Regions from separate parts of the Brassicibacter mesophilus genome, predicted to be linked through region 1. Evidence: riboswitches for the same ligand, from Rfam matches in the RefSeq annotation. Region 1 holds a riboswitch; each other region holds the start of a gene.
The links. Region 1 has a riboswitch for cyclic di-GMP ahead of HNR33_RS03140 (prepilin-type N-terminal cleavage/methylation domain-containing protein). Riboswitches for the same ligand answer to the same signal wherever they lie in the genome.
Positions count from the first base shown of each region.

Region 1 (10,817 bases):
CAAATGAAGTGAATTTAGCCTTCCTATACCCTTCTTCGTATCCTTCTTTAAATTTGTTTCTAAAAATAGCTATAAAATTAGACCTATATTTACTAGTCTCACTTTTTAAGTCAAATGTTTCTGCAATAGATGAACTAGAAGGAACAGCTTTTGTCCATCTATTGGATTTGCCGCTACAATAGTCTCTGTACCCATAAGCTTCACCTGTTGCATATCCTAAATCTTCTGCATAGTTTGCTGTGCTTTTTTCTTTGTCTTTGTCATTTTCATCATCTTTATCTTTAGACGTTGTGTAAGTTTCATTGTATCCATCCTTAAACCCATCCTTAAATCCATCTAAAAAATAGTTTTTGTATCTAGTACTTTCTCTTTCTAATTCATAATCTTCTATTATTTCATCATTACTAGGAATTGCTTTTGAGTAGCTTTTTCTATTACCTTCTTCTATATCATCCTCTGCTTCTTCTATTCCACATAGCCATCCTTCTGAATACCCATCCTTATATCCCTCGTTAGAAGGTTCAGCATGTGAATTTGTATTGGAAAAAGATAGTAAAAAACAAAATACTACAACCAATATAGTAATATAATTAATATACTTTTTCACAATCATCACCCTTTTCAGCCATTATTTTGGTATAACTAATATTTGACCTGCCTCTAGAGTACTATCACTAAGGCCGTTTTGATTCATTATTGCCTTCGATTTGATATTTGAACCATACATTTTTTCACTAATAGATTCCAATGTATCACCATACTGTACTACGTAAAATATATAGCTTGTATTCTCTTTATCTTCCTTATCTATGATTGGATAAAGTGCTTCTAGATTGTCAAATAAAATTACTCCATAGTCATCTCTATTTGCTCCTAACTGTAAATAAAGTCTGTCTAGCTTTAATGGGTATACATTTATATCTTGAGGAGGCATACTTTCTATATACTCCCAGCCTTTCCAATTGACTCCTCTTACTAACTCTAAATCAATTTTATTTCCTTCCTGATCCTTAAATCTAAGCCCTATAGTTGCAGGCGAATAAGCATATGAATGCACCCACACTCCTAAAGATGATGGTGGATATTTTAAAACTATATCTTTATCATCAAGTGCTATGTAAGCTCTCTCTTCAATATTACCTGTTGATATAAAATACTCCGTTCTTAAACTATGCTTACCATACTTAGAACTATTAAATAAAGAAACCTTGCCAGTAACGTTTGAGCTTGAGGTCATAAAGTATACATTATTATTTTCAAAATCCTCTATGACAATCCTATTACTATTATAATTTGAAATTGGATTGCCTTCATTATCATAGACTGTATCAGTTTTTTCTTCAGTATTTTCCTTATACCCTTCAAAAGACTTAAAAGGATTTTCTTTAGTTATACTTCGGGCATATGGCTTATATGTATAATCAGTATAGCCTTCTATCACTTCATCATAACTATATGTATTTAATCCAATCTGACCAATCAACAAATTATTATTTTTTTTTGATAAAGTTAGCTGAGTTACTAAGAATTTTTTCGGACTATTTCTAATCTGAGAGAAAAAAGAACTTAAATCATCATAACTTCCTTCAAAAGGTATTGATATCCCAAGGTATTTAGTTTCTATTTCATTTATAGTTGCTATATCAGGTCCACTAAAATTCATACTCGGGATATACAATTTATTACTATCAATAATTTCACTTAGTAGATGCATTATTTTAGGTTGATCAATATTAGAAAAATATTTTGCTCTAGTATACTTTATATTCTTATTTACCTCGTTCCATTTGTCCGTTATGAGCTTATCTTTACCAAGTATAGAGTTTATTTCATGCAACTCAGTTTCATAACTAGCTTTCTCTTGCTCAAGCTCTGATATTTTAGCACTTTGAACTGTTATAGTAAATTTATTAATAATCCATAAAAACACTACAAATAGCAGTATTATAAGTAACCTCTTCTCTTTTTTGCTTATATTAATATTTCGTTTTGAGAAACTTTTAGTTAATATCTTGGTCTCCATTTTCTCTCCCCTCCTGAAGCTGAATGCTCATAATAAAGCTATAGTAATTATTTTGATGCAAAATAGTTGGTATGAAAATTGTCTCGAATTGTTCCAATTCTCCCAATCTATGTTGAAAATCAGAAATAGCTATTTTATCTTTTGATGTTCCTTCTATTGTTATAGAGTTAGAAGTTAATGTCATTGAATTGAGAAAAACTGTTTCAGGAACTCTCATAGTAATAGCGTCTAGTAAGTATTCATTTATTATGTCATTAGAATTTATATACTCATCTAATATTTTTAAACGCATAAGCTTCTCACCAAATTCATTGATTTCTCTTTCTTTCTGTAAAATTTCAGTAATTTTTTTATCAGCTTTCTTAATTTCTACTTGTTGCTTTAAAGCTGCTGCTTCAGCAGTAAGTCTGCTTATTTTAACAAAATTGAAAGAAACATATCCTACTATACCAATCATTAAGAGTATTATTATTCCATATAAAATAGTGTCTTTGTTTAAACAATTTTCTTTTTTTTCATAATAGTACTGAAAAAAATTCATATCGTTCATGTATTTTCACCTCTTTACTCCTTAATATTGTGATTAAAAATTGAGGTATCTTTTATCTACTTTCTAATAATAGCTCCGACAGCATTTATATATGTACTTATGTCTATATCATTACTATCATCATTTTTTTTCTTAGATTTATCTAAGCCTATATTTATACCAGAAATGTTTTTAACCTTGAATGTCGGTATATTAAAATACTTTTCAATCACTTTATCAATACCTATAAATCCTGTACCTCCTCCATAAATAAATATCTTATCAATTCTATTACCGGTAGTTCTAGTTGTATAGAATTTAAAGATTCTCTCTACTTCATGCATCAAATTATTCAATCCCAAAATAGTAGTTTCCTTAATCATAGATTCTAAAGGTGAATCAAGTGAATTATTAGATAAATCTTTAATACTAAATTTTTTTTCAGAAGCATCTGAAATAGTAAGGTTAAAAGCATTTGCTAAGTGAATATCTATATCTTTACCCCCAGAATTGAATGGCCTTCCAAATTTAAACTCCCCATTTTCTATAACTACTACTCCTGTAGAAATATGACCTAAATCTAACACTACTATAGTTTCATTACCTATCTCATGTTCACTATTTATCTTAGCTTTATTATTAAAAAGTTTGCTTACACAGTTCGAGTGAATATCTAATGCATATGGCTTTACTCCCAGTATATTGCTTAAATTTAAGTAACTGTCTGCAATCACTTTCGGTAAAGCAGCCACAACGAATGAAGCTTTTTTTACCCCATCTTCAACGAAACTACCCGTAAGCTTATATTGAACATTGTATTTGCTAATATCTATTGGAAGATATTGTTCTATTTCAAATTCAATCATAGGTTTTAAGTCCTTAGAACTAGCAAAAGGAACGGAAATCTCCTTTATTATCAGCGAAGAACTATTAAATGAAAACGAGATAAGATTGCTTCTAATTTTCTCTTCTCCTATTATTCCGTCAATAAAATCTTTCATATTATTAATATTTAATATTTGTCCATCTTGATAAATATTTTCTGGTGTTTTAGCTGACACCATTTTCCTTACAGAAACCTCATCACCTGATGACCTTCCTAAAACAAACTTAGTGTTGAATGATCCTATATCGATAGATAGGATTTCTTTTCTAGATAACTTTAGCAATTTAGCTTCCAACAAATTCACCCCTATAATTATTTAAATATAAAACTCGATTATTTAAATAATTTTATATAATAGCATTCATATACCAAATAATAATACTCTTACCATACAAAACAGTGACTAAAAACCCTAATGCTAAGAAAGGTCCAAAAGGAATCATTTCACCTCGAGATTTAATTTTCAACAGAAGCAATACTAATGACAATATTCCCCCAAAAATAAAAGACAATAACAATGCCAAAATAGTATACTTCCATCCTATCCATAATCCTAAAACTGCCATAAGTTTTATATCTCCACCACCCATTCCTCCATTAGATATTATAGAAATAAATAAAAGGAATCCTCCTCCTACTACTATTCCTAGAAAAGAATTAAAAAAACTGAAAGCTTGTCCTAGAAATAAATAACTTATCAGCTTAAATGTAATCCCCAAAACAAAACTAAGCAAAATAAGGTCGTCTGGAATGATCTGATAACTATAGTCTATTCCACTTATAATAATTAAAATGCAAAATAGCATAGTATAAAAAACAAATTCTACTGATAATCCAAATCTAATATAAGATAATAAAAATATAATGCCAGTTAAAATTTCTGTGATCAGGTATTGGATAGATATTTTTTCTTGGCAATATATACATTTGCCTTTATAATGCATGTAGCTAAAAATTGGAATTAAATCAGATGACTTCAATTTAGCTCCACAACTTGTACAATGTGAAGGTGGATACACAATAGATTCTTTTTTAGGGATTCTAATAATGCATACATTTAGAAAAGAGCCTATTAAAACACCTATTATTGTAGTAATAGCAGTCAAATACATCTCGTCTCTATTAACCTCCCTTAACACTAATCATTTATTTCTTTCCATTCGTGAATCTCCCAACCTACATTAGTAGGCTCTAGTATATGTGGTGGATAATCATAAAACATGCGGGGATCATGTGCGTATAGCTTATTATAACCAGTACTTCCTATCAAACCTACTGCTTTCCTTGTTTTTTGAGTAATATTACCCCACAAAGTAATATTACCTTTTCTTGTATTTCCCCACCAATTACTGTCTTCATAGTCTTCATAGCCAAAACCGCCTGTTACAGCAAATATAGCAGCATGAATACTAATATCATGAGGAGCTACATCATAGTTGAAGTTATTTTTTATCCACCTGTATTTCCATCCCCAATCCCAGTAACGTTGCTTTTCCCATTTATAACTCCAATACGTTTTGTCGGCACTGTTTCCCTTGTACTTTGGCCATCCAAAGTGAAGTATCAAGACATCATTGTTTGCTATTAGGCCTAACATATCCTTACCATTAGCATATCTTGTATAAATTTTTTTCTCACTATCGTAAACTGACAACTCATTTTCAGGGGTAAAAGTAGTATTAAAATAATATATTCCTCCATTTAGTGGAGTTTCTACAGGAGGATTCTCGTTGTTTCTATCTTCTGCTTCATACCACTTAGTTGGATCATCATAGGTTATGTAGATATTGTTACTAGCTGCTATTGTAAGCTTTCCCTCTATTTTACCTGAAATAAATACGTTTCCTGCATTTAAGTTAAACTTTCTTCGTACATCACTTTCTTGTTCTCCTTCTACATAGATTACTTTATTACCAATTTCAGAAATAGGTCTTCTTATTATTTCTTCTTCTTTATCATTTCCATTTCGTATCTTTATATATTTACCATCTAAATATATACAAGTTCTACCTTGAAATACCATATCATCTTTTTCAGCCCATTCCCTCAATTTTTCATTGTTTTTTGGAAACTCTAATCTGTCTACTTTCTGAGGTTGAATAGGATCTTTTACCTTAAAATCAGGACTATAACCAGTTCCCTTTACGAAACTAGAAGAATATGTAACAGTGTCATAGAATTTAGGGCTTTTTTGAATTCTTAATGTTTCATTAGTGTGATAAGGACCGTGACTTTCGTCCCCTGATGTCCACCATATATTTTCTCCATCACTATCACTTACATACACATGATGTACAAACTGTTTTTTTCTAATTTTAACTAATATGGTTCTATTTACAGAAGGATTATTTTTAGTCCAACCTGTAGATTTAATTGTAACAAACCTATCTGTATCACTTGGTTTAGTAACTTCTAGTTTATAAAAACCTTCTCGAAAAGGTATATCTATATTTTGCATATTTTTACTTTCATTTGTACTATAAAAATTCACATCATCGTTTAAGTGCCACATGTAAGCATTGTACCCTGCTTCAGCATACTCAAAAGCTTTCTTTGAAGCATCATCAATAGTATTAATTTTTGCTTGAGTAGATATCATTGACATAATTGCGAAACCAAATATAATAGTTATTAACAGCACAATAAGCACTATAGGTATAGTTACTCCTCTGTTATTCATATATATTTTCATATAGAGTTTCCTCCTGTCTACTCGTATTCCGTTCTGCTCTTAGTTACTAAATATGTTTCTATTACTATAGATTTATTACCTTCACTTTTAGAAATCTCCAATTTCATCTTAACTTTTCTTCTGTAATCTTTACCTTCCTGCTGAGTAATTTCATGTTCAGTCGCTGGCTCTTTTAATTTTTCCACATAACTAAATATTTCAGTATTAGCTACATTTGATAATACTACTCTTTCATTGATAAACAAATTTGTAAATTCAAAAGGATATTTAGAATTAGAAGCTTTCTTTATATCTTTTCTTATTTCGTTACCTACTAATCTATATCTAACCAGCTCTGGAATAAAGTCATCATCTATATCGGTGTATATATATAGCTCGCTTTGACTCACCCTATGTAAAGCATCTAATTTTTCCTCAGACTTTTTTGCCTGATTCGCTTCTCTTTGAATACTTATTAGAAATATTCTCAAATCTTCAGATATATCAAAGCTGTCATTCACACTATTAAAGCTCTTAGTCGTTAGAAAAAGCATATTGTAAGCGATAAGCAAGATTATGCCAATTAGTGGAACAACTATAATAAGCTCTAACAGAGTAAATCCATATTGGTTTTTTAAATTTTTTTTCATCTTATTCAATCCTTATTCAACTAGATTTAAGGTACATTTATTTAAATCTTTTGCTAATTTCATTCCATAGTTGTTTTCTAGTGTACTAAAATCAATTATTTCAAAATATATTTCATCTTCAGTAATTTCAATACTAGGATTATTAAAAGTTATTTTAATTTTATCGTTTTTTCCATTATTGACTGAAGAAATTGTATATGTAGTACTATCAATTATTATATTATTTATGCAAAATTTCACACTTTTTAATAATTCTAAACTACTTATTTCGGAGGTAAATTCAACATATATTTCATTAATTCTGTTTAGTCCATCATTAGTTTTTCTAAAAGCTCCTGAATTTTTTAAGCCAAAAGCAAGTAACAATTTTTCGTATGAAGCTTCATAAATTTTATTCATATCGAAACTTCCATCCCATAAAGTTCCATTTTCTTTTTCAATTAAATAATAATTTTCTTTCTCAAAAGTAATATCATAATCATATGTCCATAATCTCCAAAGCTTTGTGTGATTTATTTTTTCTAAAGAAGTTTTTAAAAGCATGTGGTCTATAGGTTCACCTTCAGGTGGGTTATATGATCCATTAGTTGGTTTAATTGATAATGTAGCATTAGGATAAATATCACTCTGTAATAAATTAACATATCCAGGCAAATCAATATAAAAGCTATTTGAAGAATAAGATGGGGGATCGTTCTTGTCCCATTTTGGAATTAGTATATTTTTTTCCACCTGATACATTGGATTTGGAATATTGTTCATGACACCATTAGGCATGACCATAAGCTCACTATGTTCCCAACTAATAGGCTCTACTTTATATTTGCCTTCATTTAAATTCCCTATTAATGCTCGTCCTTCATCATCTGTATTAGTTAGAGATACAAGTCCACCTGAATCATAACTAACTTTAACCATTACATTCTTCTTTGGAAAACTTGCTTCTTGAAAAAATGTATATATTTTTAAATGTCCCGGATATGTAGGGTCTCTTTCGCTCTCTTTAGCTACAAGAGACCCTAATACAGAATACTCTCTCTTTATACTTGAAAAAGGATCTTTTGCTTCTACAGTAACGTCTATTTTTTTTGTTGCCGTTGGAACAGGCTCACTGGTGCTTGATTTAGCTTCTTTCCAGGTTATATTTGTATTTAATGTATACTCAATTCCTTCTATTTCTAAAGCGCTAGAATTTTCTTCATTCATATATAAATCCCCTTTAACAATTCCATTTGGAGAATAATTAGAAATATCTAAACCTAAATCATCATAATCTAGTGTCTTTAACCATTCCACTTGACTATATCCCAAATTTAATGCTGTAAGTCTGATATTATTCCACTTAGCATATTTTATTCCGTACATTGCCATAGGTAGTATAAATAAAGCTATTATACCTAGTAAAGCTATAGAAAAGATAACTTCGATTAAAGTAAAACCATTCTGATTAAATGTTCTTTTCATATTTTGAGCACTTCCTCGTATGTTTTGTTTCACTTATAAGCTCTAAGTTATTAACTAAAAAAGGCGAATAAAAGACTAAACAACCCTATACGCTTTTTTCAGTTAATAAAAAGTCTATTATTTTTAAAATATGGAGGGAAATAACCCCTCCATATTTTAAAACTTTCAAAAGTTGGTAGATTGATAGCTTAAGTGTCTAACGCCAATCATTCCTATGGCGCAGGATAAAAAGTAGTACCATCTCCATTTGTTATAGATACATTACCGCTATCAATAACTACTGTAAAAGTACCTCCAGTTTGAGGTCCTTTCAATCCTGTATCTAAGAACTTCTGTTGTATAAGAGTTGCGACTGTTGTATCATATTTATTTTCAATTGATGCTCCTTCTGTTATTCCGCTCTTCCAAGTTACTGCGCTATCTCCAATAATAGCTGTTCCCTCCGCTGTAGCCATATTTAAAGCACTCGCAATTGTTCTTGCAGATGCTTGATCTGCTGACATCTTCGCCTTTGCTTGTGTCCCACCAAACCTTGGCACCGCAATAGCAGCCAATATCCCTAAAATAGCAATAACAACAATCAATTCAATTAATGTAAATCCATTTTTGTTTTTCATTTGTTTTAAAATGAAATTAAGCATACCCTTACCCCCTTGTTTTAATTAGAATTTTAGTATTAATAATCATTTCACATTTGAGCTTATCCTCAGAACCACCTCCTAAAAATAATTAATATAGCCTTGTCTAATTTTGGGAATAAAAAAAGCTGCATAAACAACAAATTATCCATGCAGCTGAACGATCATGGCTACTTGAAAGTAGCTTTAGACTCTAGCTTTGCGTCACAACCTTTCGGTAGTTTTGCCTATTTAATTTGGCTACATTTGAACAGTGTTGACCATATCAAACATTGGTAGTGCCATTGAAATAACAATAAATCCTACTATCACTGCCATAAGTACTATCATGATAGGTTCAATTAATGTAGTCATTCTTTGTATAGCTGTTTCAAGCTCTTCATCATAAAAATTTGCAGTTTTTTCTAATATATCATCTAGTGCACCTGATTCTTCTCCTATTTCTATCATTGAAGTTACCATAGGAGGAAAATGTCCTGTTTCTCTTATAGGTTTTGCTAAAGTTGAACCTTTTCTAACTTCTTCCTTTGCAACACTGATGTCTTTTTCTATTACTACATTATCAACAACTTTGGAAACAATATCTAGAGCTTCTAATAATGGTACTCCACTTGATAGGAGTGTAGATAAGGTTCTAGTAAACCTAGATGTTATGATTTTCTTATTTGAGTCCTTTAAAACTGGTATTGCAAGTTTAAACCTGCTAATCAGTAATTTTCCACCATCAGTTTTTTTATAAGCATTAATACCTAAAGTTATTGAAATTATCCCTATAAAGAAAATATACCAATAATTTTGCAGTGCTGAACTAATACCTAACAAAATCCTAGTAGGAACTGGTAATGGAACTCCACTACTCGTAAACATACCTATAAACGTAGGCATAACAGATGTTAAAAGAAATACAACTACACCAATAGCTACTACACTTAATATGATTGGATATACCATGGCACTTTTTATCTTGTTGTTAATTTTAAATTCTTTTTCAAAATGATTAGCCATTCTATCCATAATTGTATCTAAGTTTCCACTAACTTCTCCAGCCTCAACCATATTTATGAGTAGGTCAGAAAATATTTCTTTGCGTTTCTTTAAGGCTTCTGAAAATGCTGATCCTTTTTGCACATCTTCACAAATATCTGATATAATTTTTCTAAACTTTTTGTTTTCCGTTTGCTGTCTTAATATATCTAATGCACTTGTTATAGTAACTCCTGCATTCAGCATAGTATAAAATTGACGACAAAAAACTGCTATGTCTTTAATAGTAATTTTATTAAAAATATCTGAAATCACTATTTCCTTTCTTTCAATACGTTCTTCTACTCTTATGGGATAAAATCCATTTTCTTTCAACATAATCATAACTTCAGCCTGAGACTTTGCAGAATAATCATTCGTAATCTTGGCGCCAGATTTGTTTATAGCAGTATACTTATATATAGGCACGTCGTCCACCTCAAATATATAGTTTGTTAATTTATAACCCTAACTGTCTTTTTATCATTTCATTATCTAATGAATTAGTAATGGCAGTTTCTCTAGAAATTATCTTTTTCTTATATAAATCTAATATATAATTATCCATTGTATTCATGCCAAATTTTGCGCCTGTTTGTATAGCTGTAGGAATTTGATGAGTTTTACCTTCCCTAATAAGGTTGCGAATAGCTGGAGTCGACACTAATATCTCTAAAGCGACTACTCTTCCACTATTATCTTGTTTAGGTAATAACTGTTGAGACACTATTCCTTCTAATGCGGTTGAAAGTTGCATGACTATTTGCTGTTTTTGATGTGGTGGAAATACATCTATTATCCTGTCTATTGTTTTAGCTGAACCTAATGTATGCAAAGTAGATAAAACTAAATGACCAGTTTCAGCAGCAGTAATAGCAATAGATACGGTTTCTAAATCCCTCATTTCACCTACTAATATTACGTCAGGATCTT
Region 1 is NZ_JBNPXI010000002.1:134,720-145,536, reverse strand. It holds gene HNR33_RS03180 (S-layer homology domain-containing protein) at 1-607, opposite strand, end outside; gene HNR33_RS03175 (LysM peptidoglycan-binding domain-containing protein) at 629-2,023, opposite strand; gene HNR33_RS03170 (PilN domain-containing protein) at 2,001-2,573, opposite strand; gene pilM (pilus assembly protein PilM) at 2,630-3,733, opposite strand; gene HNR33_RS03160 (prepilin peptidase) at 3,786-4,577, opposite strand; gene HNR33_RS03155 (DUF4900 domain-containing protein) at 4,577-6,130, opposite strand; gene HNR33_RS03150 (PilW family protein) at 6,148-6,759, opposite strand; gene HNR33_RS03145 (type IV pilus modification PilV family protein) at 6,772-8,223, opposite strand; gene HNR33_RS03140 (prepilin-type N-terminal cleavage/methylation domain-containing protein) at 8,436-8,864, opposite strand; cyclic di-GMP riboswitch class I at 9,010-9,099, opposite strand; gene HNR33_RS03135 (type II secretion system F family protein) at 9,102-10,313, opposite strand; gene HNR33_RS03130 (type IV pilus twitching motility protein PilT) at 10,345-10,817, opposite strand, start outside.

Region 2 (10,817 bases), on a different contig from region 1:
TCTGGTTTCCTCCAAAAAACATATTGAAAAAATCACTAAAGTCTGCGTTTCCGTCATTAAATCCTCCGAAACCATATTGAGAAGGATCAAAATCAGCACCATTCTGGAAATTATATCCTTGTCCAAAAGTATCATATTTCTTTCTTTTCTGTTCATCTCCTAATACTTCATATGCTTCATTTATTTCTTTGAATTTTTCTTCGGCCGTTTTATCTCCTGGATTTAAATCAGGGTGATACTTTTTTGCTAGCTTCTTGTATGCTTTTTTTATCTCGTCATTAGACGCACTCTTAGTAACTCCAAGTGTCTCATAATAATCTTTATATTTCATATAATCATTCACCTCGTACCAAAGTTTTACTTTGACTTTCTTTGACCTTCATTTTATATTATATGCTTTTTTTATTGAAAAATCAATATTTTTACCTAAGTATTTTTGTATTAATATAGTATTAATATGTATATGTTCATATATGTTTATTCAGTCTATTTTTGAGATTAATCTATGGACATATGATATGGAAATATGAATATGAATAAAACAGGTAATAGCATGCCTATAGCCTTCTAAAAATCTTCAACACATGAACGTTCTATTTTATTCATATTCAAGTATATTTAGATTTGAACTTGGATATGTTAAACTTGAAAATACTAGAATTTATTCATTCTGCTAAATGGAAACACTCTAAACAACACTTTTGCTCTTACATTTTTCATTGGGATAGGTCCAACCACTCTACTGTCTTTACTGTCATTCCTATTATCCCCCATAACAAAGACATGATCATCAGGAACTACAACTTTAAAATCTTCCATTTTCATTTTCTCTTTAATATAGTTTTCTTCTAAAAGCTTTCCATTTCTGTACATCTCTCCATCTCTAAATTCTAATACATCTCCTGGCTTTCCTATGACTCTTTTTATCAGCATATCTCTATTTTCATTCCTTGTTATTGTGCTTACTATTGCACTATCCTTAACTTCATCCTTAAAAGTCCTTATTCTCTTAGTATTTCCATCTACAATAACTATATCACCATGGTTTGGTACCTTCTCAAATAATTGATTTATCTTAACAGCAAATAATCTATCGTTATTGTTTAAAGTAGGATACATAGAAACGCCATTAACTGCTGTCATTTCAAAAATGAAAATGTTGATAACTAGTGCTGCAATAAAAGCAAACGATATTGTTTTTACCCATTCTAGAAGCTCTCTTATAAAAATATTTTTGTCCATAAGTATTCACCCTCTCTTCATCTTCAGCTTTAAAACTCTGACTATCTTTAAATGTATCACAAAAATAATTTGAACATCAATCATATTTTTGCTTTATCTCTTGAATAATTTCACTTACTTTATCTCTAAATTCCCAACGTCCTTCAGGATCAACATTATTTTCGCATGCTTTCTTGTATTCTTTAAAGCTGTCAGATTTGAGTAATTCTATATATTCATCCATATATGGTGCTAAATTAGTATCTGGATATTCTACTTTATATGAGCTATATATTTCTATTAGTTCATTTTCATCTTCAATAAAAACTGGAAGTCCTTGTAAAAACGTACCTAAATGAAACTCATATAGCATTTCCATCTCCCAAAACGGTCTATCATCTGGATATTTGTGGAACACATTCTCTAGTCTTAACATTCTTTCTATAACTTCATCACTACTTACTAAAAGCTCTATCATATCCTTTGGAGTCTCAGAATCATACGTATATCCTTTTATTTTAAATATTGGATCATATATTATGTCTGCATATGTAGATATATATGCGTGTAAAGGCTCACTCATATAATTGCTATATTTATCTAAGAGCATTTTGTAATCAGGCCCTATCCATAAAGTTCCTCCCCACCACAAAAATGTATATCCTTTATCATAGCTATCCTGTACTATAGCTTTAAATTCGCTATCAGTATCTTCTATCTTATCAATATCTTGCTGGTTGTTAAAGTCTAAGCCATATATATACTTTTCGCAGTATTGTATCCATTTTTTAAAATCATTTAACCCAATTTCTATTGTTTCCTGTCTATACCCTTTAAACATTGTATCTAGCATCTCGTTCTGCTTTTCTTTGTTATGTACTTTCTCTATATTTTCATCTAGAAATTTCATCAAATCATCTGAGCTTTTTTCATCTCTTACCATAACATAAAACTCTCTGATTATTTCATTATCTGCACCCTTTTCTTCATCAACTATTGGTTCTTCAACATCTATTTCTGGGTTGTCTTGAGCTACTTCTTTCTGACATCCAACAGATGTTATTAAAAGAAAAAACAATACGATAATGATTTTTTTCATTAACGCTTCCTCCTATATATTTTATAATAGAAATATTCTGTTTATAAATACTCATCTCTATTGTAATATAGTTCTATTTTTTTTAGAAATTTCCTTCTTACTAGTTTAATCATTAATTCTCAAAAAAAGAAGCAGGCCATATCATAGTCTGCTCCTAATCGATCTATTTTGTTTCTACTCTGCCAAAATACCAATATCCATATCCTGTCCTATCTATATTCTTGATATTTTCATTTACTATCACATTATCAGTTTCATAAAAAATAGGAATAATCACTGAATCTTCAATTAATATTTTTTCGGCTTCGATTAGCATTTCATCTCTTTCTTTATCTTTAGCACTATTAGACTCATCAATTAATTTATTATATTCATCATTTAGCCATCCAGATTGGCCACCTTCTATATCTGAAGTCATTAGCTCAAGAAATGTCATTGGATCAGGGTAATCTGCCGTCCATCCAGAGAATACTATCATATACTCCCCTTGAGCTTCTCTTTCTAGCATAGTACCAAATTCTACAATCTCTATATTGACTTTAATGCCTAGAGTTTTTTCTAACATATCTTTTGTTGCTTCACATATCGCTTTGTTTGTTTCATTATTACTACATAGAATTGTACTCTCTGGAAAATTCTCGCCATTTGGATATCCAGCTTCTGCTAATAATTTTTTGGCTTCCTCCATTTTAATTTTGTCAACTTCTATTCCATAATCTCCAGCCACATCTCTAAAATCATTTCCTTCTGATGTGTATATACCTGGAGAAACAAGCCCTGTAGCTGGCTTATCTGTATTCTTTAAGACATTATCGATTATGCTTTTTCTATCAATGGCAAGTGAAAGAGCCTTTCTTACCTTAACATTGTCAAAAGGAGAATTAGTTGTATTAAGCTTAAAATACCATGTACTCATACTAGAAAACTTTTTTACAACCTTATCTTTATCCTTTATTTTAGATATATTTTGTAAAGAAATATCTTCTACTACATCAAACCTTCCTGCATTATATGCACTTATTGCTATATCTTCATCTTCAAACATATAGAATTCAATTTTATCTAACTTTACAACACTCTTATTATAGTATTCATCATTCTTAACAAGAGTTACTTTGGTTCCTTCCTCAAACTCTTCTAATCGAAATGGCCCATTACTAATTGCTGTTATTGGATTTTCAGCCCAGTCATATGGTGATTGCTCAACTATATCCTTTCGTAGTGGTAAATAAACTGGTAAAGAAATTAACTTTACGAAGTATGGAGTTGGCTGAGTTAGTTTGACTTGTAATGTTTTGTCATTAATAGCCTTAATTTTAACATCTTCTATTCTTCCTGTACCTTCATTATAATTCTGTGCACCTTCAATACAATATAATTTAAATGCATCGAATACAAACTCATCTGGATTTAGTGCCTTTTTCCACGCATATTCAAAATGTGAAGCCTTTACTGGCTCCCCATCAGACCATTTAGCATCTTTTAAATAAAAAGTATAAGTTTTTCCATCATCAGACACGGTATAATTTTTTGCCATTGCGAGTTGCATTTCTCCATTTTTTTCAGTCATTAAGCCTTCAAACATGTTGCTTATTATATGATATTCATCCGAATTTATGGTAAGCTGATGATCTAGTGAATATATTTCATTTCCTAAGTTAATCTTTAAAATATTCTCTTTTGACTTACTATCATTCTTAGGATATGTCCATTTTTTATTCTTTATTTTGCCGTTATAGTATTGATATGTAAATGTACTTTCTCCTGCGAACAAATTAAATTCATAGTCTTTAATCTCATATTTTTTTGCAATTTCTTGTATGTTATTTATATATAATTCTTCAACTTGATTTCTAAAGTTCTCACTTAGAATAAAAATACTGAAGTCCATTTTAGTTTCATTATTTGAAATTAAGTTTATTATGTGTTTATTGTTATGATGGTAGTTAAATGTATCAAATACAATAGAAGAATCACCATATTCAAACAGACCATTCTGTCCCCAGATTTCCATGTTCATTTTTGTATTTTTATCTTCTAACAATTCAAATATATGTTTACTTGATACTGCAAAGTTTAAATTTTGTCCATCTACTGTAACTAACGTAGTTATTCCAATTAAATCTCCATTCATGTCCATGAGTGCACCTCCTGAACTTCCTGGAGAGATTGGTGTTGTTGTCTGGATTACTTCTACTCCATCAAAGTCTCTAATAGCAGAAATAATACCGTCAGAAATTGTATTTTCAAAACCTAAAGGGTTTCCTATTGCTACTACCTTTTGCCCCTTTTTTAAATTCTCAGTAGCTCCAATATTTAATGGTTTTGTTGGTACATTTATTTTAATCAGTCCTAAATCAGCTTCTTGAGATAACCCTAATACATTTATTGTGCCATATTCATAACCTTCTTCCATACCTTCCATAACTACACCGAAGTAAACTCCACCCTCAAGCACATGATAGTTTGTTATAATAAGACCATTTTCACTAATAACTACTCCTGATCCAAATTTTTCAACCTCTCCCTTTTCATTATAGGCTTTAATTAAAACTATGGATTCAGACAGCTCAGCTAACTGCTCATATGTTTTATTGTCATTATGCTGTAAATTGCTGTCATCAGCTTGTACAGGGAATGATGAAAAAATTAAAAGAGTAATTAAACTTAAAATTAAAATTTTGTTCCTTTTCAAAGTAACTACCTCCCTATTTTAAAATATAGTTGTTTCTTAAATACATATTCTCTTGCTACAAAAAATGTCTTCTCATACCGAAAAGGGCATAAAAAGACATATCTTTTGCTTTTCGGCAACCGGCTACCATAACAAGCTTTCCTTGCCTTAGGTCCTTGGCTTTGCGTCCCTATCTTTCAATAAGTTTGCCTTTATCAAATTTTGATATTTCAACATATTTAAAATAGCACTAATATCCTTACATTATATCATAGTATTTTGTCGTTTTTTGTTTTAGATTTACTTATCTCAATTTTTAAACAATTTAGCTAATACAATTTTATTATTTATTTTAACATATTTATAATATTTTTTTGCACTTTGATAAACACAAAATTAGTTTAGCAATATTATATAATATATCATCTAAACGCAAGGGGGTATAAAGTTCAATGAATCAAATAAACATTACAAACCTTTTGGATAAAACAAGGATAGATAATGGCACTGAAAATATGAAAGACCTTTTTGATTCAACTGCTAAAAAAAATATTAAAAAAGCCGTAGAATTAATTAATGAACAAAATGTAAGTTTTACTTCATTGTTTTTGCTACAAGATAAAATTAATGAATTTAACATCACTAAAGAACTAAGCTATAAAAACAGAGTAGCACTGGGATTTATTGATGGAATAAGAGATGAGAAAAAGGATATTTCTTTTGCAACTACCCTGTCATCTGAACATACTCATTCAACTCAAACTACTTTAAAATGGATACTCGAAAGTGGTTATACTGATGATGGGCTTAATAATGATTTCGACGAAGTATTAGATAAAGCTGCTATACTCCTAATAAAATCATTTAATGATAATTCAGAGCTACCAATTATAGTAGATTTAGTTTTTGACCGATACAAAAGAGGTTTCTATATTCACGATCTTGTATGGGCACTTTTTGAATCACGCGAACTTAAGAGTCTTTATTTATTAGCAGAGCATTTAAAATCCACAGATAAAAAAGAAGTGAGGCTGGCAAATAAGCTTTTAAGCTTTATCCCCGGTATAAGTATAAATAGCCCAAAAAGCAACGAGGAAAAATACACATATTTTATAAAATGGTTTGAAGAAAACAGTCCATTTTTATATTATACAGGTGAGAGTTTTCAGCTAACAAGTGAGCCTATCCCTTATGAAGTAAATTTAGAAGCTAAGTATTTATGTAAAAAAATATTAATTGATACTGGAGAATTTGTTGATCCATTAACTAATAAGGAAAACAATGTATTAAATTCGTTTAAAAAACTAAATAATGATGCTAAAACCCTTCTTTCAAGCTTTTCTTATATGACATATCGTAAAGACAATACATGGTGGAAAGAATGGATCAGATACCCTATAGCTAGTCAAATCAATATAGCAAAAGCTAAAGGAGGGTCATTATGATTAGGATAAACGGTAGAATAATCCCTCCAAATAATATTATCGAAAACTATCCTGCAAATATTATTGAACGAAAAATCATAAATATTTTATCTGAAAGTTCAAAGGTGTATCGATATTCTTCATTAGATGAGCTACGTTTTGAGCTTAAGATTCGTTCAAATATTGTTAATGCATCTATAAGATTGAATAGAAGTGGATTAGCATTTAAAGTCTTTCGTAAAGCTTATTGTAATACTAACTTTTGGGAACTTACTAGAGAAGGAGGATTTTTACTAAAAAGAAATGCAGTTCCTAGTAAAGCAATAAATGATATCTTTATGAATGGTAGAAAATATGGCACTGAATGTGCTACAGCTATGGTTATTGTGTTTTATAAAGCAGTTCTTGATATATTCCCTGAGGAACTTTTTAATAAGTTATTTTCAAGTATACATTTAATGAACTGGAGCTATCTAGATAAGAATCTTGATATTGGATATTATGTGAATGAAGAAGATTATTTACCAGGTGATTGCAGATATTTTAAAAACCCCGATGTAAATCCTCTAACCCCTGAATTACAAGGTGAAAATGCTATAGATTTGGGAAATGGAAGATATTATGGGCATGGTATGGGAATATTAACTGGAGAACAAATAATAAGAGAATTAAATGAAAATAGAAAAGAAGGATCTAGAAGGTCAGCTTATTTAATAAATTCAGCAACTCATCCAAATTTTAAGCATTTGGCTTATATATACTATAGTTATGTTTAACTTAAAAGACAAGGTAAAAAGTACCTTTTACCTTGTCTTTTAAGTTAATTATTTGACTATTGATTATATTTTTTTAAAGTAAGCATTGTGTATAGATGATTCGAGTTGACATGTACTCTATTCATGTTCTTATGATTGTTGTTAATAAAATATCTTCATAAAAAGACTAATTCACTACTTTGCTTAATTCTCTTTGTTAAGTTATATCTGCTATCTTACTGTAGATGATAGAGATATACTGCAAGTCCATACAGCTTTTCAAACCCTTCATTTGTATAAAGGGTTAAAGCATCTTTGTTTTTTACATCTACTTCAAGCGATGCCTTAGGCAGACCACTATCCTTTCCGAACTGGATAGCTATTCTCAACATATTTCTTGCCAGCCCTCTACCAGTCCATGCAATTCCATATATTTGATGTATTCCAGCATCTAACGTAGATTGAGGTAATGGCTGTTGAATAATTGAGTTAACTTTTATTTTAAGCTTTCTATTTGCTGAATTAAAACTAAATATGTAATTTTATCCACAGGGTGATCCCATTGATATATCATTACAACCATTCTTGCCCCGGTATAAAACATAAAATAAGATATCTTGCGATTCTCATAAATTTAATTATCTTCTTTAATGAGGACATCCTAGACCGCACCTTTGATTCTATTAAAAAACAGGCCAATTTAATGACCTGTTTCTCATAACTTATTATTATATGCAATTTTATCTAGAAATATATTCAGATTTACTGGGAAAAGAACATATTGATAGCAAAAACGAACATATTGGTTTTGGTCAACTTAACTCTCCACATTATATGAGCTTCGCTACCTTTAACATTTTTTGTATAATCGTAGTAGTTTCAGCTCTAGTTATGTTTTCTTTGACCATCAACTGATTATCATAACCTGTAACTATATTTTGTATGATACATCTTGCAACACTTTCCTTAGCCCAAGTTGATATATTATTACCATCACTATAGTTATTTAATATAGCATCAATATCATTTTCAGAAATATGACTATTTAATCCAGTTAAATTCATTGCTGAGGCAATAATAGCCATAGCCTCTTCTCTTGTTATTTTATCATTAGGTCTAAATGTTCCATCATTATAGCCTGATATTAATTTGTACTCATAAGCTTTACTTACAGCATCATAATACCAATCATTACCCTTTACATCTACAAATATTTCCTTTGATTCTCCCTTTCTCATTAGTCCCAATGCGTTTACTGTTATTGCTGCAAATTCTGCTCTCGTTATATCTCTATTTGGTTCAAATATATTTTCACTTACCCCATTTATTACTAGTCTTGATGCCATATCATTTACTGCTTCCCTTGACCAATGATTCTCTACGTCTTTAAATGTCTTTGGACTATAGATAACTGAGTAAGTACTGTTAGTTAAGCTATTAATCCTTGCATAATATGTTCCTTCAATTTCAACTATTGTTGTTGGTACATGAGTAAATGTACCATCATCATTAAGTACAACTCCTGTCGTTATTTGAGATGGATCTATTCCATCTGGAATTTTAACCATTCTTTCTACATAGCTTTTGAACTTTGATACTTTTACTGTTTTATCTTCATAACTACAGTATATGTTAAACTCAATTGGCTTAACTATTATTTGATAGTTGTTTTTATTAGCTGTATCTTCAACTATCTTTACTATATCTTCTGATGGTTTTGATATTTCTATTTTTACTTTTATATCCTTTAATTCTACTTCAGAGCCAATCTCTTGGGATATACTATCTATATTTATTTGCGATGCTGGAAGAATATAGGATGCATTCTCTGTTTTTATTTCTAATACTGCTTCCTTTGCTTCCATATTCTTTACTGTCTGACCATTTAATTGGCCAGATACTCTATCAAAATCTCCACTTATTGGTATTGCTACCGTGCTATTCTTTCCTATGCTTTCTAGCCTATATTGTATTTTTTCATCATCAATCGTAACTTCTAATATAGTTTTCCCATCTTCATGTAGTACTTCTGCTGTTGCCATATCTTCTGCTTTTCCATTTATTAATATATCTTCTAACTTCGGTTGAGGATTTTCTTCATCATCTTCATCATCGTCATCATCTTTTGAAGCTTTACTTCTTTTTATTATTATTGTATATGTTTTTTTAGTTACTCCATCTTCTGCTGTTACTTCAACATTTATTGTATTTGACCCTACATTTAAGTTTATTGCTTGTGATGAATTACCACTTATCACTTCTTCTCCACTTACTTTTATTCTTGAATGTGCTTCTTCCACTGTTGGCATTATCATTATGTTATTTACACTATTTTCTACATTTACTTGATACTGTGTAATATTCTTACTGAAGTCAGGAGAGAGATTCCCACTACTTATTGCTATATTGCTTAGATTAGCATTATTGGATTTTATTGTAGAATTAACCGTTATATTTACTGTTGCTTTATTTTCTCCACCATTTCCATCACTTATTGTATACTCAAAGCTGTCTGTTCCACTAAATCCACTCTTTGGTGTATATGTAATTGTATTGTCTGTGTTTATTACTACTGTTCCGTTACTGCCTTGAGTTACATTTATTATGTTTAATGTATCTCCTTCTATATCACTATCATTTGATAGTACATCTATTGTTACTGAAGTATCCTTTTTTGTGTTTATATTATCATTTACTGCCAATGGTATATCATTTACTGAGTTAACATTTAAAGTAAATTCTTCATATATTTCATTTAATCCATCATTTACAAATATCCTTATTGTAGCATCCCCATATTTGTTATTTTCAGGTACTAATTTTACTATTCGATTTTCTCCACTACCACTAAAGAATATATTTTCTGTTGGTAACAGTATGTTGTTTGATGATGTTGCATATATATCTAAATCATTTAGATTAGTTTCTGCATCATCTACTGAGAAGCCTATTTCTATCGATTCATCTTCATTTATTATTATATTTGAAATAGAGCTTATTATGGGTTCATCATTTACTGAGCCTACATTAATTTTTATATTGGCTGTATCCCTTGCTCCTGATTTATCCTCTATTGTATAAGTAAAACTATCTATCCCTACAAAATTCAAATCAGGTGTGTAATGTATTTCATTATATACACTGCTATATACCGTACCATAGACTGTTGATGTTACTGTTCCATTACTTGGCTGAGTAAATAATACAATACTTATCTCATCATCTTTATCTACATCGAAATCATTAGCTAAAATATCTACTATATCTATAACCAATAGTATATCTTCATCCGTACTATAGTTATCATCATTTGCAATTGGCTTATCGTTTACTGGATTTACTGTTACTACAAAGCTTTCACTTGTTTGTTTTTCTCCATCACTAACCTTCACTGTTATCATTGCTGTTCCATTTTCATTTGCTGCTGGAGTTATTTCTATTGTTCTATTTTCATCTGTTCCTGCTAAAGTTATATTTTCATTTGGTACTAAATCGTGATTGTTTGATGTAACTGTTATCAGTAAACTTGAAGCACTTGTCTCCTTATCACCTATTGTAAAAGCTATTTGACCTGTTGAATTATCTTCATCAATTGATATATTCCCTATATTTGTTATCGTTGGTGAATTATCATTTAGGTCTTT
Region 2 is NZ_JBNPXI010000022.1:29,094-39,910, reverse strand. It holds gene HNR33_RS18275 (DnaJ C-terminal domain-containing protein) at 1-331, opposite strand, end outside; gene lepB (signal peptidase I) at 655-1,242, opposite strand; gene HNR33_RS18265 (hypothetical protein) at 1,319-2,320, opposite strand; gene HNR33_RS18260 (ABC transporter substrate-binding protein) at 2,484-5,015, opposite strand; cyclic di-GMP riboswitch class I at 5,127-5,215, opposite strand; gene HNR33_RS18255 (hypothetical protein) at 5,447-6,439, shown strand; gene HNR33_RS18250 (protein-glutamine gamma-glutamyltransferase) at 6,436-7,194, shown strand; gene HNR33_RS18245 (GNAT family N-acetyltransferase) at 7,410-7,598, opposite strand; gene HNR33_RS18240 (tandem-95 repeat protein) at 8,004-10,817, opposite strand, start outside.
Region 2: it holds a riboswitch for cyclic di-GMP, as region 1 does, so the genes downstream of both, HNR33_RS18260 (ABC transporter substrate-binding protein) here and HNR33_RS03140 (prepilin-type N-terminal cleavage/methylation domain-containing protein) in region 1, are expected to answer to the same signal.

Region 3 (10,817 bases), on a different contig from region 1:
CCCAGTTTAAGCAGGTACCGCCTATGTTTTCTTTTTCAACAAGCGCTACTTTTGCGCCGGATTTAGCCGCCTGTATAGCAGCTACATATCCACCTGGACCAGCTCCAATTATAGTAATATCTACATCTATATCTTCTTTTTTTGGTTTCATTAAGCTTCCCATATAGTTAAATCCAGTCATGCTTTTAGTCTCTTGATCGTTTTCTTTTTTTATTTGCTCTCCTTCGATCTTAGCTAAAATATCGCCTTTTTTAACCATATCACCAGCTTTAACTTCTATGCTCTTAATTGTTCCACTAACATCTGCACATACCGTAATATTTCCTTTATTTGATTCTATGTCAAGAAATTCCTCTCCAGCATTTATTATGTCATTCACATTTTTATATATCTTGCCAACTTTGCCGCTATTGGCGTGACCTGAAAGCTTCTCTAGCTTGAAATCAATTATCATATCTTCAACCCCTTTTCACATATAGGAAGAAAGACAGCATTTCTACTGTCTCTCTTTAACATGATTACCAGCTATATTATTGGAAATCTTTTTCGAATTCGTCTATTGCATCTTTTAACAATGTAACGCTATAAGCTATTGATGGACCCCCACCAAATGCTACAGCAACCATAGCTGCCTCAAGTATTTCTTGTCTTGTAGCACCAGCTTCAAGTGCCTTATAAGTATGAAAAACTATACAATATTCACATCTGTTATAACATCCTATTGCAACACTTATTAATTCTTTAGTTTTTAGGTCAACTGCTCCTGGCTCGTATGCTGCTCCTAATAGATTCATAAACGCACCTATATGTTGTCCATTAGTTTCTGCCATTGTCTCTAATCCACCAGTAAAATCGCTTAACATTTTTCTAACATCTTTTGCCATCGTTTTCCCCTCCTAAAAATTAATTACTTGCTATGCTAAATATTAGTATAGCAAGTTGTTTGTTAAAAGTCAATCAATATTTTGTAAAGAGTATAAAAAATACATGCTTAGCTTTTAATCTAGCATGCACCTTTTAATATTATTTACCATCTTCTCAAGTATTAAACAAAACAACTTCATTTCTTCTTCTGTTATATTTTGGGATACAATATCATTAAACCTTTCACCTTCTGGAAGTAACTTTTTTCTATATTCATATCCCTTATCTGTAAGAACTAAATTAATAACTCTTCTATCATCTTCACTTTGTCTTCTTTCAACTAATTCTTCTCTTTCCATTCTATCTATCAGTCTAGCCACAGTTGATTCTTTAATGTGCATTCTATCCGCTAATTCTTTTTGACTTATATTATTATTTAATCCTAAATAGTAAAGTGCAATCCATTGCACCCTAGTAACTCCTTTTTTACTAAGTCTTTTCTCAAATGCTCCTGCAATAAACTTAGTAGAGTTATCCGCTATGTAAGATACTCACGTATCTAGATTAAACATCAATATCACCTCATATATATATTACAGCTTTGATCAATTTAAATCAACTGTATTGAATAAATATCCATCAGCCTAGCTGTTGGTTTTCTTTATACAATGAAAGGAGATAGATAATTATTATATCTATCTCCTGATCAGTTATGAATTTCTTTTCCAGTTAACATTATCTCCTCTTGACATATCAGCACAAAAGCCTGCATTCATTATTCTTTTTTCGATACAATTTCTGCAATGCGCTGCTTCATCACCTGTGCATATCTTACCGTCATATAAAGCATATTTTTCTCTGACATACATAGGTGTGAGGTTTGGCATAACAACATTTGCTCCTGCTTTTAGTCCCTTTTCTCTTCCAGTAGAATCTAAAGAGCCCAGAGCTGTAGTTGCTGGTAGTAGTACTTCTGAAAGAAGTAATCTAACAATAGCAAGCATAGTAGTTGTGGTATCAATAGTTCCACTAGCTTCTTTTGCTAAAGGAGTATCTTTATGAGGGATAAATGGACCTATTCCTATCATATGTGGCTCAAGCTCCTTTAAAAAAAGCAAATCCTTAACATAGTCATTATTTGATTGACCCGGTAATCCAACCATAAAACCAGCACCAACCTGATATCCTATTTTCTTTAAATCTGTTAAGCATTTTTTTCTATTTTCGAAGCTCATATTTGGATGTAGTTTTCTATATAGTTCTTCAGAGGCAGTCTCATGTCTTAATAAATATCTATCTGCTCCAGCGTCAAAATATTTTTTATATGAATCATAGGATTTTTCTCCAATGGAAAGAGTAATAGCTGATAAAGGAAATCTTTTCTTTATTTCTGATATTATCTCAACTATCTTATCATCTGTAAAAAAGCTATCCTCACCACCTTGAAGCACAAAAGTCTTGTACCCTAGTCTGTCTCCTTCTGTGCACGCGGATATAATCTCATCTACAGTTAATCTATATCTATCGGCATCATTATTTGATGCTCTAATTCCGCAATAGACACAGTTATTTTTGCAATAATTAGTAAACTCAATTAATCCTCTCATGTAAACCTTATCACCGTAGGACTTTATTCTAACTTCATGAGCCTTAGATATCAAATAATCTTTATCATTCTCTTTCATATTATCTAATAAATACAGCAATTCTATTTCATTTAGGTAATTCTCTCTATACAGTTTATCTATCAAATCTTTCATGATAGACCCCCTTTAATTTTATGCATTATATTTAGAAATCACTTTGTTAACATTCTATCAATCATTTGTTTTCATGTCAATTCCCATCATAAATGCAGCATTCCCAAATGATAGAATATTTCTTATGCAACCCTATAATATGTACTATATAAAAACGAGAACTGCATCCCAGTTCTCGTATAATTATTATGATTCTTTTTGTATCATGTGACTTACTACAATTTTGTCATAAGCTATTTTCAATATCAGATTTCAAATTTATCATTTTTTATTACCTGATTATATTTCGATACATTAAATAATTATATAATTTTTATGCAATCATTTTAATGAGTAGATTAGGAATAAGTGTAGCTACTGCTATTCCATAAATAAGATCAAGCCATGCTACTGAACCCAATGCGCATAAAAATATGATTCCCACAATCGGAGTGCCGAAAATTTTAGCTAATATAGGTGTTTCTTTTTTTCTTACGGATTTCCATATACTTTTTGCATCACCAACACTTGGAAAAGAATGCATAGTTATCGATACACCAAGCCAAATTAAAACATATTCTAAAGCATTGCCGCTCTCAAACTTTATAACTGGTATAGCGGCAGGCAATGAAATTAATGCACCAATTACTGTGTTTACTAGAAACGGGCCTATACCTATTAGAATTTGCTGCTTTGTAGTCTTTGGTTCTTCATGAATAACGTAACCTGATGGGTTACCAAATCTAAAATAGCAAACATCAAATACTGCAACTCTTGATATTTTACAAAATAATTGATGGGCAATCTCATGAACTATTACCCCAGGAAAAGTTACTATTGATATTAAAAAGCCTGGTATTAAGTACATTATATTTCACCTCGCTTATTTATCTCCATTGGTTTGTTCCATTGAAAACTGACGTAAGAAATTCAACTTCGAATTCATCATTTTTCTCTCTAAGTAAATTAAGTAAATCGTCTCTCTCTTTAATCATATCGTTGTAGTGATAAGCTAGAGAAAGACTTGAAATAGCTTGATTACTATTTTTGTCAAGCTCATATGCTTTTTTTGCTATGTCCAATGCATCATTATCATTATTTCTCTTAAGCTCTATTTTAGCCATAGATATATATGCTCCTGGGCTCTCAGCATTCATGTCAAGTACTTTTTCACAATACTCTAAAGCTTCATCATATTTGCCTTGCTCTCTATATATTGAAGCAAGAAAAAGATATGAAAAATGAAACTCAGGCATAGAATTAATAACTTCTTTTATTAACTTCTCAGCATAATCATATTCTCCAAACTCATATAAAACATCTGCTAGATAATACTTTCCTGCAGTATCATTTGGATGATTATTTACATAACTCTCTAATTGTATTAATAGCTCTTCCGAATAGTAATTCTCCTGTGGACTGTTTAATATCTTAGTTAAATCTTCATTTGGATAGTAAAAGGTAGATATATTATCTGTAACGGTATCAAGCTCTTTGATTAAATCTTCATCTACCTCTTGTCCAACAATTTTATTAATTGTCTCTACTGCTTCATCAATTTTACCATTTTGATAGTATGCAATACTAAGTTTAGCCAGAGCAAGTGTTGAATTAGGATACTTGTTTAATATTTTTTCATATTCATTCATAGTAGTGATATATCTCCTCTCCTTCTCGGCCCTAACCCCTCTTTCATGAGCAACACCTGCTTTCACTGAAGATGGAAACTTTACAAGAGATAAAATAAGAATAATAATGATTATACCAAAAAAAGCTTTTATCCATAATGGTATTGGACGGTTTGATAACTTATCTCTGCACTCCTTACACAAGGGTACCTTATACTCCGGTTCTACTAATGAGCTATTGCAATTTGTACATACAATTACATCATCAGCAATATCCATCGTTTCAATATCCTCAGTCATAATTTCATCCTCCTTTCAAATAATTCGTGTCATAAAACAAAAAATCCTTACATACCGAAATGCATGAAAGGATTTTACACTTACACGTTATAATTCGGCAACCCGGCTACCATGGTCATCTGACTTTAGATCCGCAGCTTTGTGTCCTTATCTTTCGATAAGTTTACCTTTTTCGAAAATTTGTTAGTCTGTTAGTTTTGTTTTACCACCGACGTAGTATATCAAATCTCATCCGAGAAATTTGTAGAATGTTGTCGATTAAAACATTTTTCCATCAATATTATCATTTTTAGTACTTTAATACTATAAAAAATCCACTATCTTATAACCTGCTTTAGTAGGTTAAAGATAGCCGATTCTCTCATTATCTAAATCAAGTATTCAATGCTCTTAGTAAAGTGCGATAGAGTATTCCTCAGTAAATACCATGTCCTCAGTAATTTCGACGAACTGGTTGATCATTGCAAAATTAATAGAGCCTTCAGGTACTACCTTTGGACGATCACTCATAGCACGTGGCTGGAATTGTGAATCAATGAATATATCTTTAATCTTGGTAAAAGAAAATGATCCTAATGTACCGCATTTGACTCATTTTCTAGATATTCATTGCATTCTTTTGTTGAAAATCTCAGTTAGAATGTATTTGACATTTACTTAGATATGACAACCAAAGTGTCTCTTCAGCTCCAGTTAGTGATCATTTTATTATTCTGTGACGCTAACATCATCTAGCATATCTTTGTTCGAAAAATTTCTTTGGTTCATCTCTTTTCAATTTGATAAGTACTACATATTCGATTTGACTTTTCAATAATTTTGATATTTCTTTGTTTATGCAAATATCAAATGTTCCTCCTTTTTCTTCATCTTCTTTTAAATCATACTCATCAATTATATATATTCTTAGATACCACCTGTAACATTCATCAAATAACCCTAATTTAGCATATGTTTCTCCTGAGCGACTCTTATAAAATGTTTCATTATCTTTTGTAAGTTCTAGTATGAAATCTTTTGAAATGACTTCTTTTGTAGTTAAGTATCCATCATGTTCAAACCAATCCCTTACTTTGCATATTTTCTCATTCAATAAATTGTTTTTATCTAAAACCTTCATGATTAAGTTAATACTTATTCTTAGTTCATCTAAAGATACAACTGATTCTGTATATAATATTTCTTCATTAAAACATTTGAAAGAAGAAATATACATAGCATTCCTAAGCAAAAAACTCATCTTTTTTCTTTGCTTTACTATAGTTGTCCCTCCTTGTTTTTTAAAAATAAAAAACTCTCATGCCGAAAAAGAGCATGAAAGTTTTCATACTAAGTTGTCCGGCAGCCTGGCTGTCATAGTAATCTCTTGCCTTAGATCCAATAGCTTTGCGTTCCCACATTTCTATGAGTTTGCCTTTGTCAATTTTAATTATATCTAAGAAATTTCTAGAAATTATTAAACAACCTTTTACATCAATCCCATATTCTTTATTAATTTACAATTTCTTTTTTATTTCTTTATAATATTACACATTTTGCATTTTGGGGACTTTAGTACCAATAGTTTATATTCCACATAGTACACCTCTCCCAATTTCTAACTTTCTCTATATTCTTTTTATAAAATTAGCATTACTTTGCTTTATATTTTAGTTGTATATTATATGTAATATTTTTATGAATCCTATTATTTTATATAGCCTTTAAATTGAAAATCTATCAGTATCTTAAAAGCTTGTTAGAATCAGTTTTGGGAACAATAAAAACTGTAAGCATAATAATTATAATGCCTACAGTTAAATATCTATAAAATACCATTCTATTTTTAATTTTACATCTTTATTTTAGATACTATATTGACAAGCTTAGTTGCACTTTCTAAGTTACCATTTGTTGTATTTCTGATATTGACAAGCTTTTCTACTATATTTGTCGTTCTAACTGCTATATCTTCGACTCCACTTGCCCCTTCATTCATTGTTATAGACACTTCATTCACAGCTGTTGAAATGTCTTGTATTGCAGCTCTCAGCTGTTGAAACGTAGCACTGAAATCCATAATTAGGCTATTAAATGTATCTGCGTCTTTACTGTATTGTTCTCCTACTCCAACAAGGGTTTTGTAATCTTTATTTACTTCTGTTTCTACAAACTCAAGTATTTCCCTTGAGCTTTTTACTAGATTATCTACTGATGGATTTACTATTTCCACTACTTCCTGTATATCTGTTATTGCTTGTGATGATTGTTCTGCTAATTTTCTTATCTCATCTGCTACTACTGCAAACCCTCTTCCAGCTTCTCCTGCTCTAGCTGCCTCTATAGCAGCATTTAATGCTAAAAGGTTGGTTTGACTTGTTATCTGAAGTATTGTATCTGCTAGTATATTTATTTTTTTAACTGCATCTATCTGTTCTATTGCAATATCTAGGTCTTTCTTTACATTTTCATATATCTTTTCAGATTTCTCAACTGACTCTACTGCAGTATTTTTCAGCTCTCCTGCTCTTTTGTATACATCTTGTGCTTCTAAAGCTCCTGCCTCTGCTTTCTGTGATATTGATTCAATAGCCTTTTCTATTTCTTGTACCGACGCATTTATTTCTTCTGATGATGCTGCGGTTTCTTCCATTCCTGCAGATAGTTCTTCTGTGGTAGCAGATGTTTCTGTTGCATCATCATTTAATTCTGTGGATGCTAATTCAACTATGTGTGCGTTCTCTTTTAAGATATCAGATGATTCATTTAGTTCTTTTGTAAGGTCTCTTAAGGAATTCCTTAGAACAAGCATAGATTTTGCCATAGTTCCAGTTTCATCCTTATTTTTTAACAGCTTTTCTGCCTCTGAATCATATGTCAAATCAAAATTTGCTGTTTTATTTATTAGCTCTGTCACTTTTATGACTGGCTTTGAAATCGATTTGCCTATAAATAAACTTATTAGTATGAATAGAATTATTCCAAAAACTTCAATTACAAAAATCGAATTTCTTAAGTTATTGACAGGAGCAAAAACTTCGTCTAATGGTGGTGCTATTGCTAGTATCCAACCATTATTCAACTTCGCATAGCTTAATACCTTATCGTCGCCTTTAAGCTTATACTCCACGATTCCAGTATCATTTTCATTTATTATGTCTGTTATGTATTTAAGCTTACCATCTTCTATAGTATTTAAATTATCTTCATGAGTTAGTGTTTGATGAATTAGAAAATCATATTTATCGTTTAGTAAAAATGCGTATCCATTATCATAAATCTTCATATTTTCAATTGTTTTCTTTATGTCTTCTATTTTAATATCTATACCTACTACTCCAAGTAGAATACCATCTTTATATAATGGCTGAGTGTAAGAAACCATATTTATGTTTAATGCGCTGTCTATATAAGGATCGCTCCAAACAGGTCTATTGCTTCTTATTGGCTCATAGTAATATGCCATATCTTCATTATCTATATTATAATCACTTAATTCCGTAACTTGCTGGCTAGTGTAGCTCCCGTTCCCCACCATATCAGCATACCAAACTTCATGTGCTTCATTTGTTAAAGCAGGATCAAATAATATGTAAACTCCTTGTGCTCCATCTAATGTTTCTGCGGTTTTTTTAACTACTGGTGATATCATATTCTTGTATTGATTAATATAATTACTAGGATCAGCATTAAACTGCTGCATATCAAACGAAGCCACAACATTGTTTGCTACACTATCAATAGATGACTCAATACTTGATAGATTTTCGCTAAATTTATTAGCATAGTTTCCAGCCATATATATCAGCTTATCATTAGCTTCGTTCTTTATTGCCTTAGTTCCTTGTAAAACACCTAAAATCCCCACTATTAAAGACAAACTTAATGAACATACAAGAATTCCTACAATAATCTTAAAGCTAATTTTTTTCAATTAAACTCCCCCTTATGATTAGAAAATATAGATTAGTAATTTAGTAAATATGAAAAACAGCCTCCCTTCTTTAGAAAGTCATTTTTTGTAGTTTCATGTCACTTATTGGCGAATATTTATTAACATTATAGCTGATGTTGAATTATTACTCAACATTTTTTTGTTAATTTTCAGTTAATTTAGTGGTGTAAATATTAAGTCAACAAAAAAATAGATTGAAGCAATCTGATATTTCAATCCATTTTTTATATAGTTATAGTAAACATAATTTGTTTGCGTATATCACTTTACTATCTTTATCCAAAATAGCTATACATTCTGAACTACTCTTAAGTATATGTTGAAAATATATTTTATGCATTATAAGTTCTTCACCTAACTTTTTTATCAGTAATATCTCTCGCTATTGTGATCACGACCTCTTTATCAAAAAGATCAAAACGCTGTGAGTTGATATCAAAGATAATCGCTGATCCAGCTTTAGAAATACAAATAATCTCGAAAGCAAACTCTTGGCAATTTGATATTTTACGGATAATTTCAGGGTTGTTTATGAGGAAATCTTTATCAAATAAATTCTTTAAATCTATATTTATCAATTCCTCTTTTGTGTAGCCAAGTTTTTTACAGGCTGTTTTATTTGCGTCTATTATATTGGAAATTATTCCATTATTATCTACTTCATTAAGGAAAATAGCATCATTAACATTATTAAAAAGCAGTTCATACTTCTTTTCATTTTCCATTAATGTCTTTCTTATTATTTCAGTATCTTGAATTTCGTTCAAGATAAGTTTGTTTATTCTATCTATTACGTGCCTGCTTATGTCTTTATCTTTAATTATACTTAAAAAATTTGATACCTCTGGGGTCTGCGTGATTAAGCTTTCAAATGTACTTGGTACTTTTTTAGCTTCTAATATTAGTTTTTCTGCATCAATGTCTAATTCCCTTGCAATATTTATTAATGTTTCTTCACTGGGAGGAGGTTCAACATTGTTCTCTATTTTACTTATGTAAGAATGGTTTACACCTATTCTTCTAGCTAACTCCCTCTGAGACATTTTTTTTATTCTTATATTTTTCAAATATTTCGCAAATGTCATAGTACCCTCCATTTAATCTTGTATTACTTTTTTTATGTTTTTGCAATATTTAATATTTCTAATTGTAAATTTTAAAATTGCAAAAATATTCGACAAAAAAACTGTAAGTATTATAATTATAATACTTACAGTTAAATATTACCATGTTTTTCTGTTTTGTTTTTATTACAGCTTAACTTTAGATACTATCTTAACAAGTATGTTAGCGCTTTTTAGATTACTATTAGTTGTGCTTCTAATATTTGTAAGCTTTTCTACCATGTCTGTTGTTTTAACTGCTATATCTTCGACTCCGCTCGCCCCTTCATTTATTGTTATAGACACTTCATTTACTGCTGTTGAAATGTCTTGTATTGCAGCTCTCAGCTGTTGAAACGTAGCACTGAAATCTATAATTAGATTGTTAAATGCCTCTGCATCTTTACTATATTGTTCTCCTACTCCAACAAGGGTTTTGTAGTCCTTATTTACTTCTGTTTCTATGAACTCGAGTATTCTTCTTGAGCTTTTTACTAGATTATCTACCGATGGATTTACTATTTCAACTACTTCCTGTATGTCTGTTATTGCTTGCGATGATTGTTCTGCTAGCTTTCTTATCTCATCTGCTACTACTGCAAAGCCTTTCCCAGCTTCTCCTGCTCTAGCTGCCTCTATAGCAGCATTTAATGCTAAAAGGTTGGTTTGACTTGTTATTTGAAGTATTGTATCTGCTAATATATTTATTTTTTTAACTGCATCAATTTGTTCTATTGCTAAATCTAAGTCCTTCTTTACAGCATTGTATATAGAATCAGATTTTTCTACTGCCTCTACTGCACCTGCTTTTAACTCTTCTGCTCTATTATGTACTTCCTGTGAAGTTAATGTTCCTATTTCAGCTTTTTGCGATACTGACTCTATAGCTTTTTCTATTTCTTGCACTGATGCATTTATTTCTTCTGATGATGCTGCTGTTTCTTCCATTCCTGCGGATAATTCTTCTGTTGTTGCAGATGTTTCTGTTGCATCATCATTCAATTCTGTGGATGCTATTTCAACTATGTGTGCACTCTCTTTGATACTATTAGAAGCATTCTTTAACTCTGTTGCTAGATCTCTTAAAGACTGCCTTAATGAAACCATTGCTCTAGCCATAACACCTGTTTCATCCTTACTTTTATTAACTATGTTTTCCATAGCTTTATCATAAGTCAAGTCAAAGTTAGCGGTTTTATTTATAAACTCAGTAACCATAACTATTGGCTTGGAAATCGATTTTCCTATG
Region 3 is NZ_JBNPXI010000015.1:84,155-94,971, reverse strand. It holds gene lpdA (dihydrolipoyl dehydrogenase) at 1-454, opposite strand, end outside; gene HNR33_RS15195 (carboxymuconolactone decarboxylase family protein) at 531-884, opposite strand; gene HNR33_RS15190 (MarR family winged helix-turn-helix transcriptional regulator) at 999-1,382, opposite strand; gene hydE ([FeFe] hydrogenase H-cluster radical SAM maturase HydE) at 1,575-2,624, opposite strand; gene HNR33_RS15180 (metalloprotease family protein) at 2,938-3,471, opposite strand; gene HNR33_RS15175 (tetratricopeptide repeat protein) at 3,491-4,531, opposite strand; cyclic di-GMP riboswitch class I at 4,625-4,709, opposite strand; gene HNR33_RS15170 (oleate hydratase) at 4,922-5,068, opposite strand; gene HNR33_RS15165 (hypothetical protein) at 5,259-5,771, opposite strand; cyclic di-GMP riboswitch class I at 5,869-5,956, opposite strand; gene HNR33_RS15160 (methyl-accepting chemotaxis protein) at 6,363-8,444, opposite strand; gene HNR33_RS15155 (helix-turn-helix domain-containing protein) at 8,816-9,532, opposite strand; gene HNR33_RS15150 (methyl-accepting chemotaxis protein) at 9,716-10,817, opposite strand, start outside.
Region 3: it holds a riboswitch for cyclic di-GMP, as region 1 does, so the genes downstream of both, HNR33_RS15175 (tetratricopeptide repeat protein) here and HNR33_RS03140 (prepilin-type N-terminal cleavage/methylation domain-containing protein) in region 1, are expected to answer to the same signal.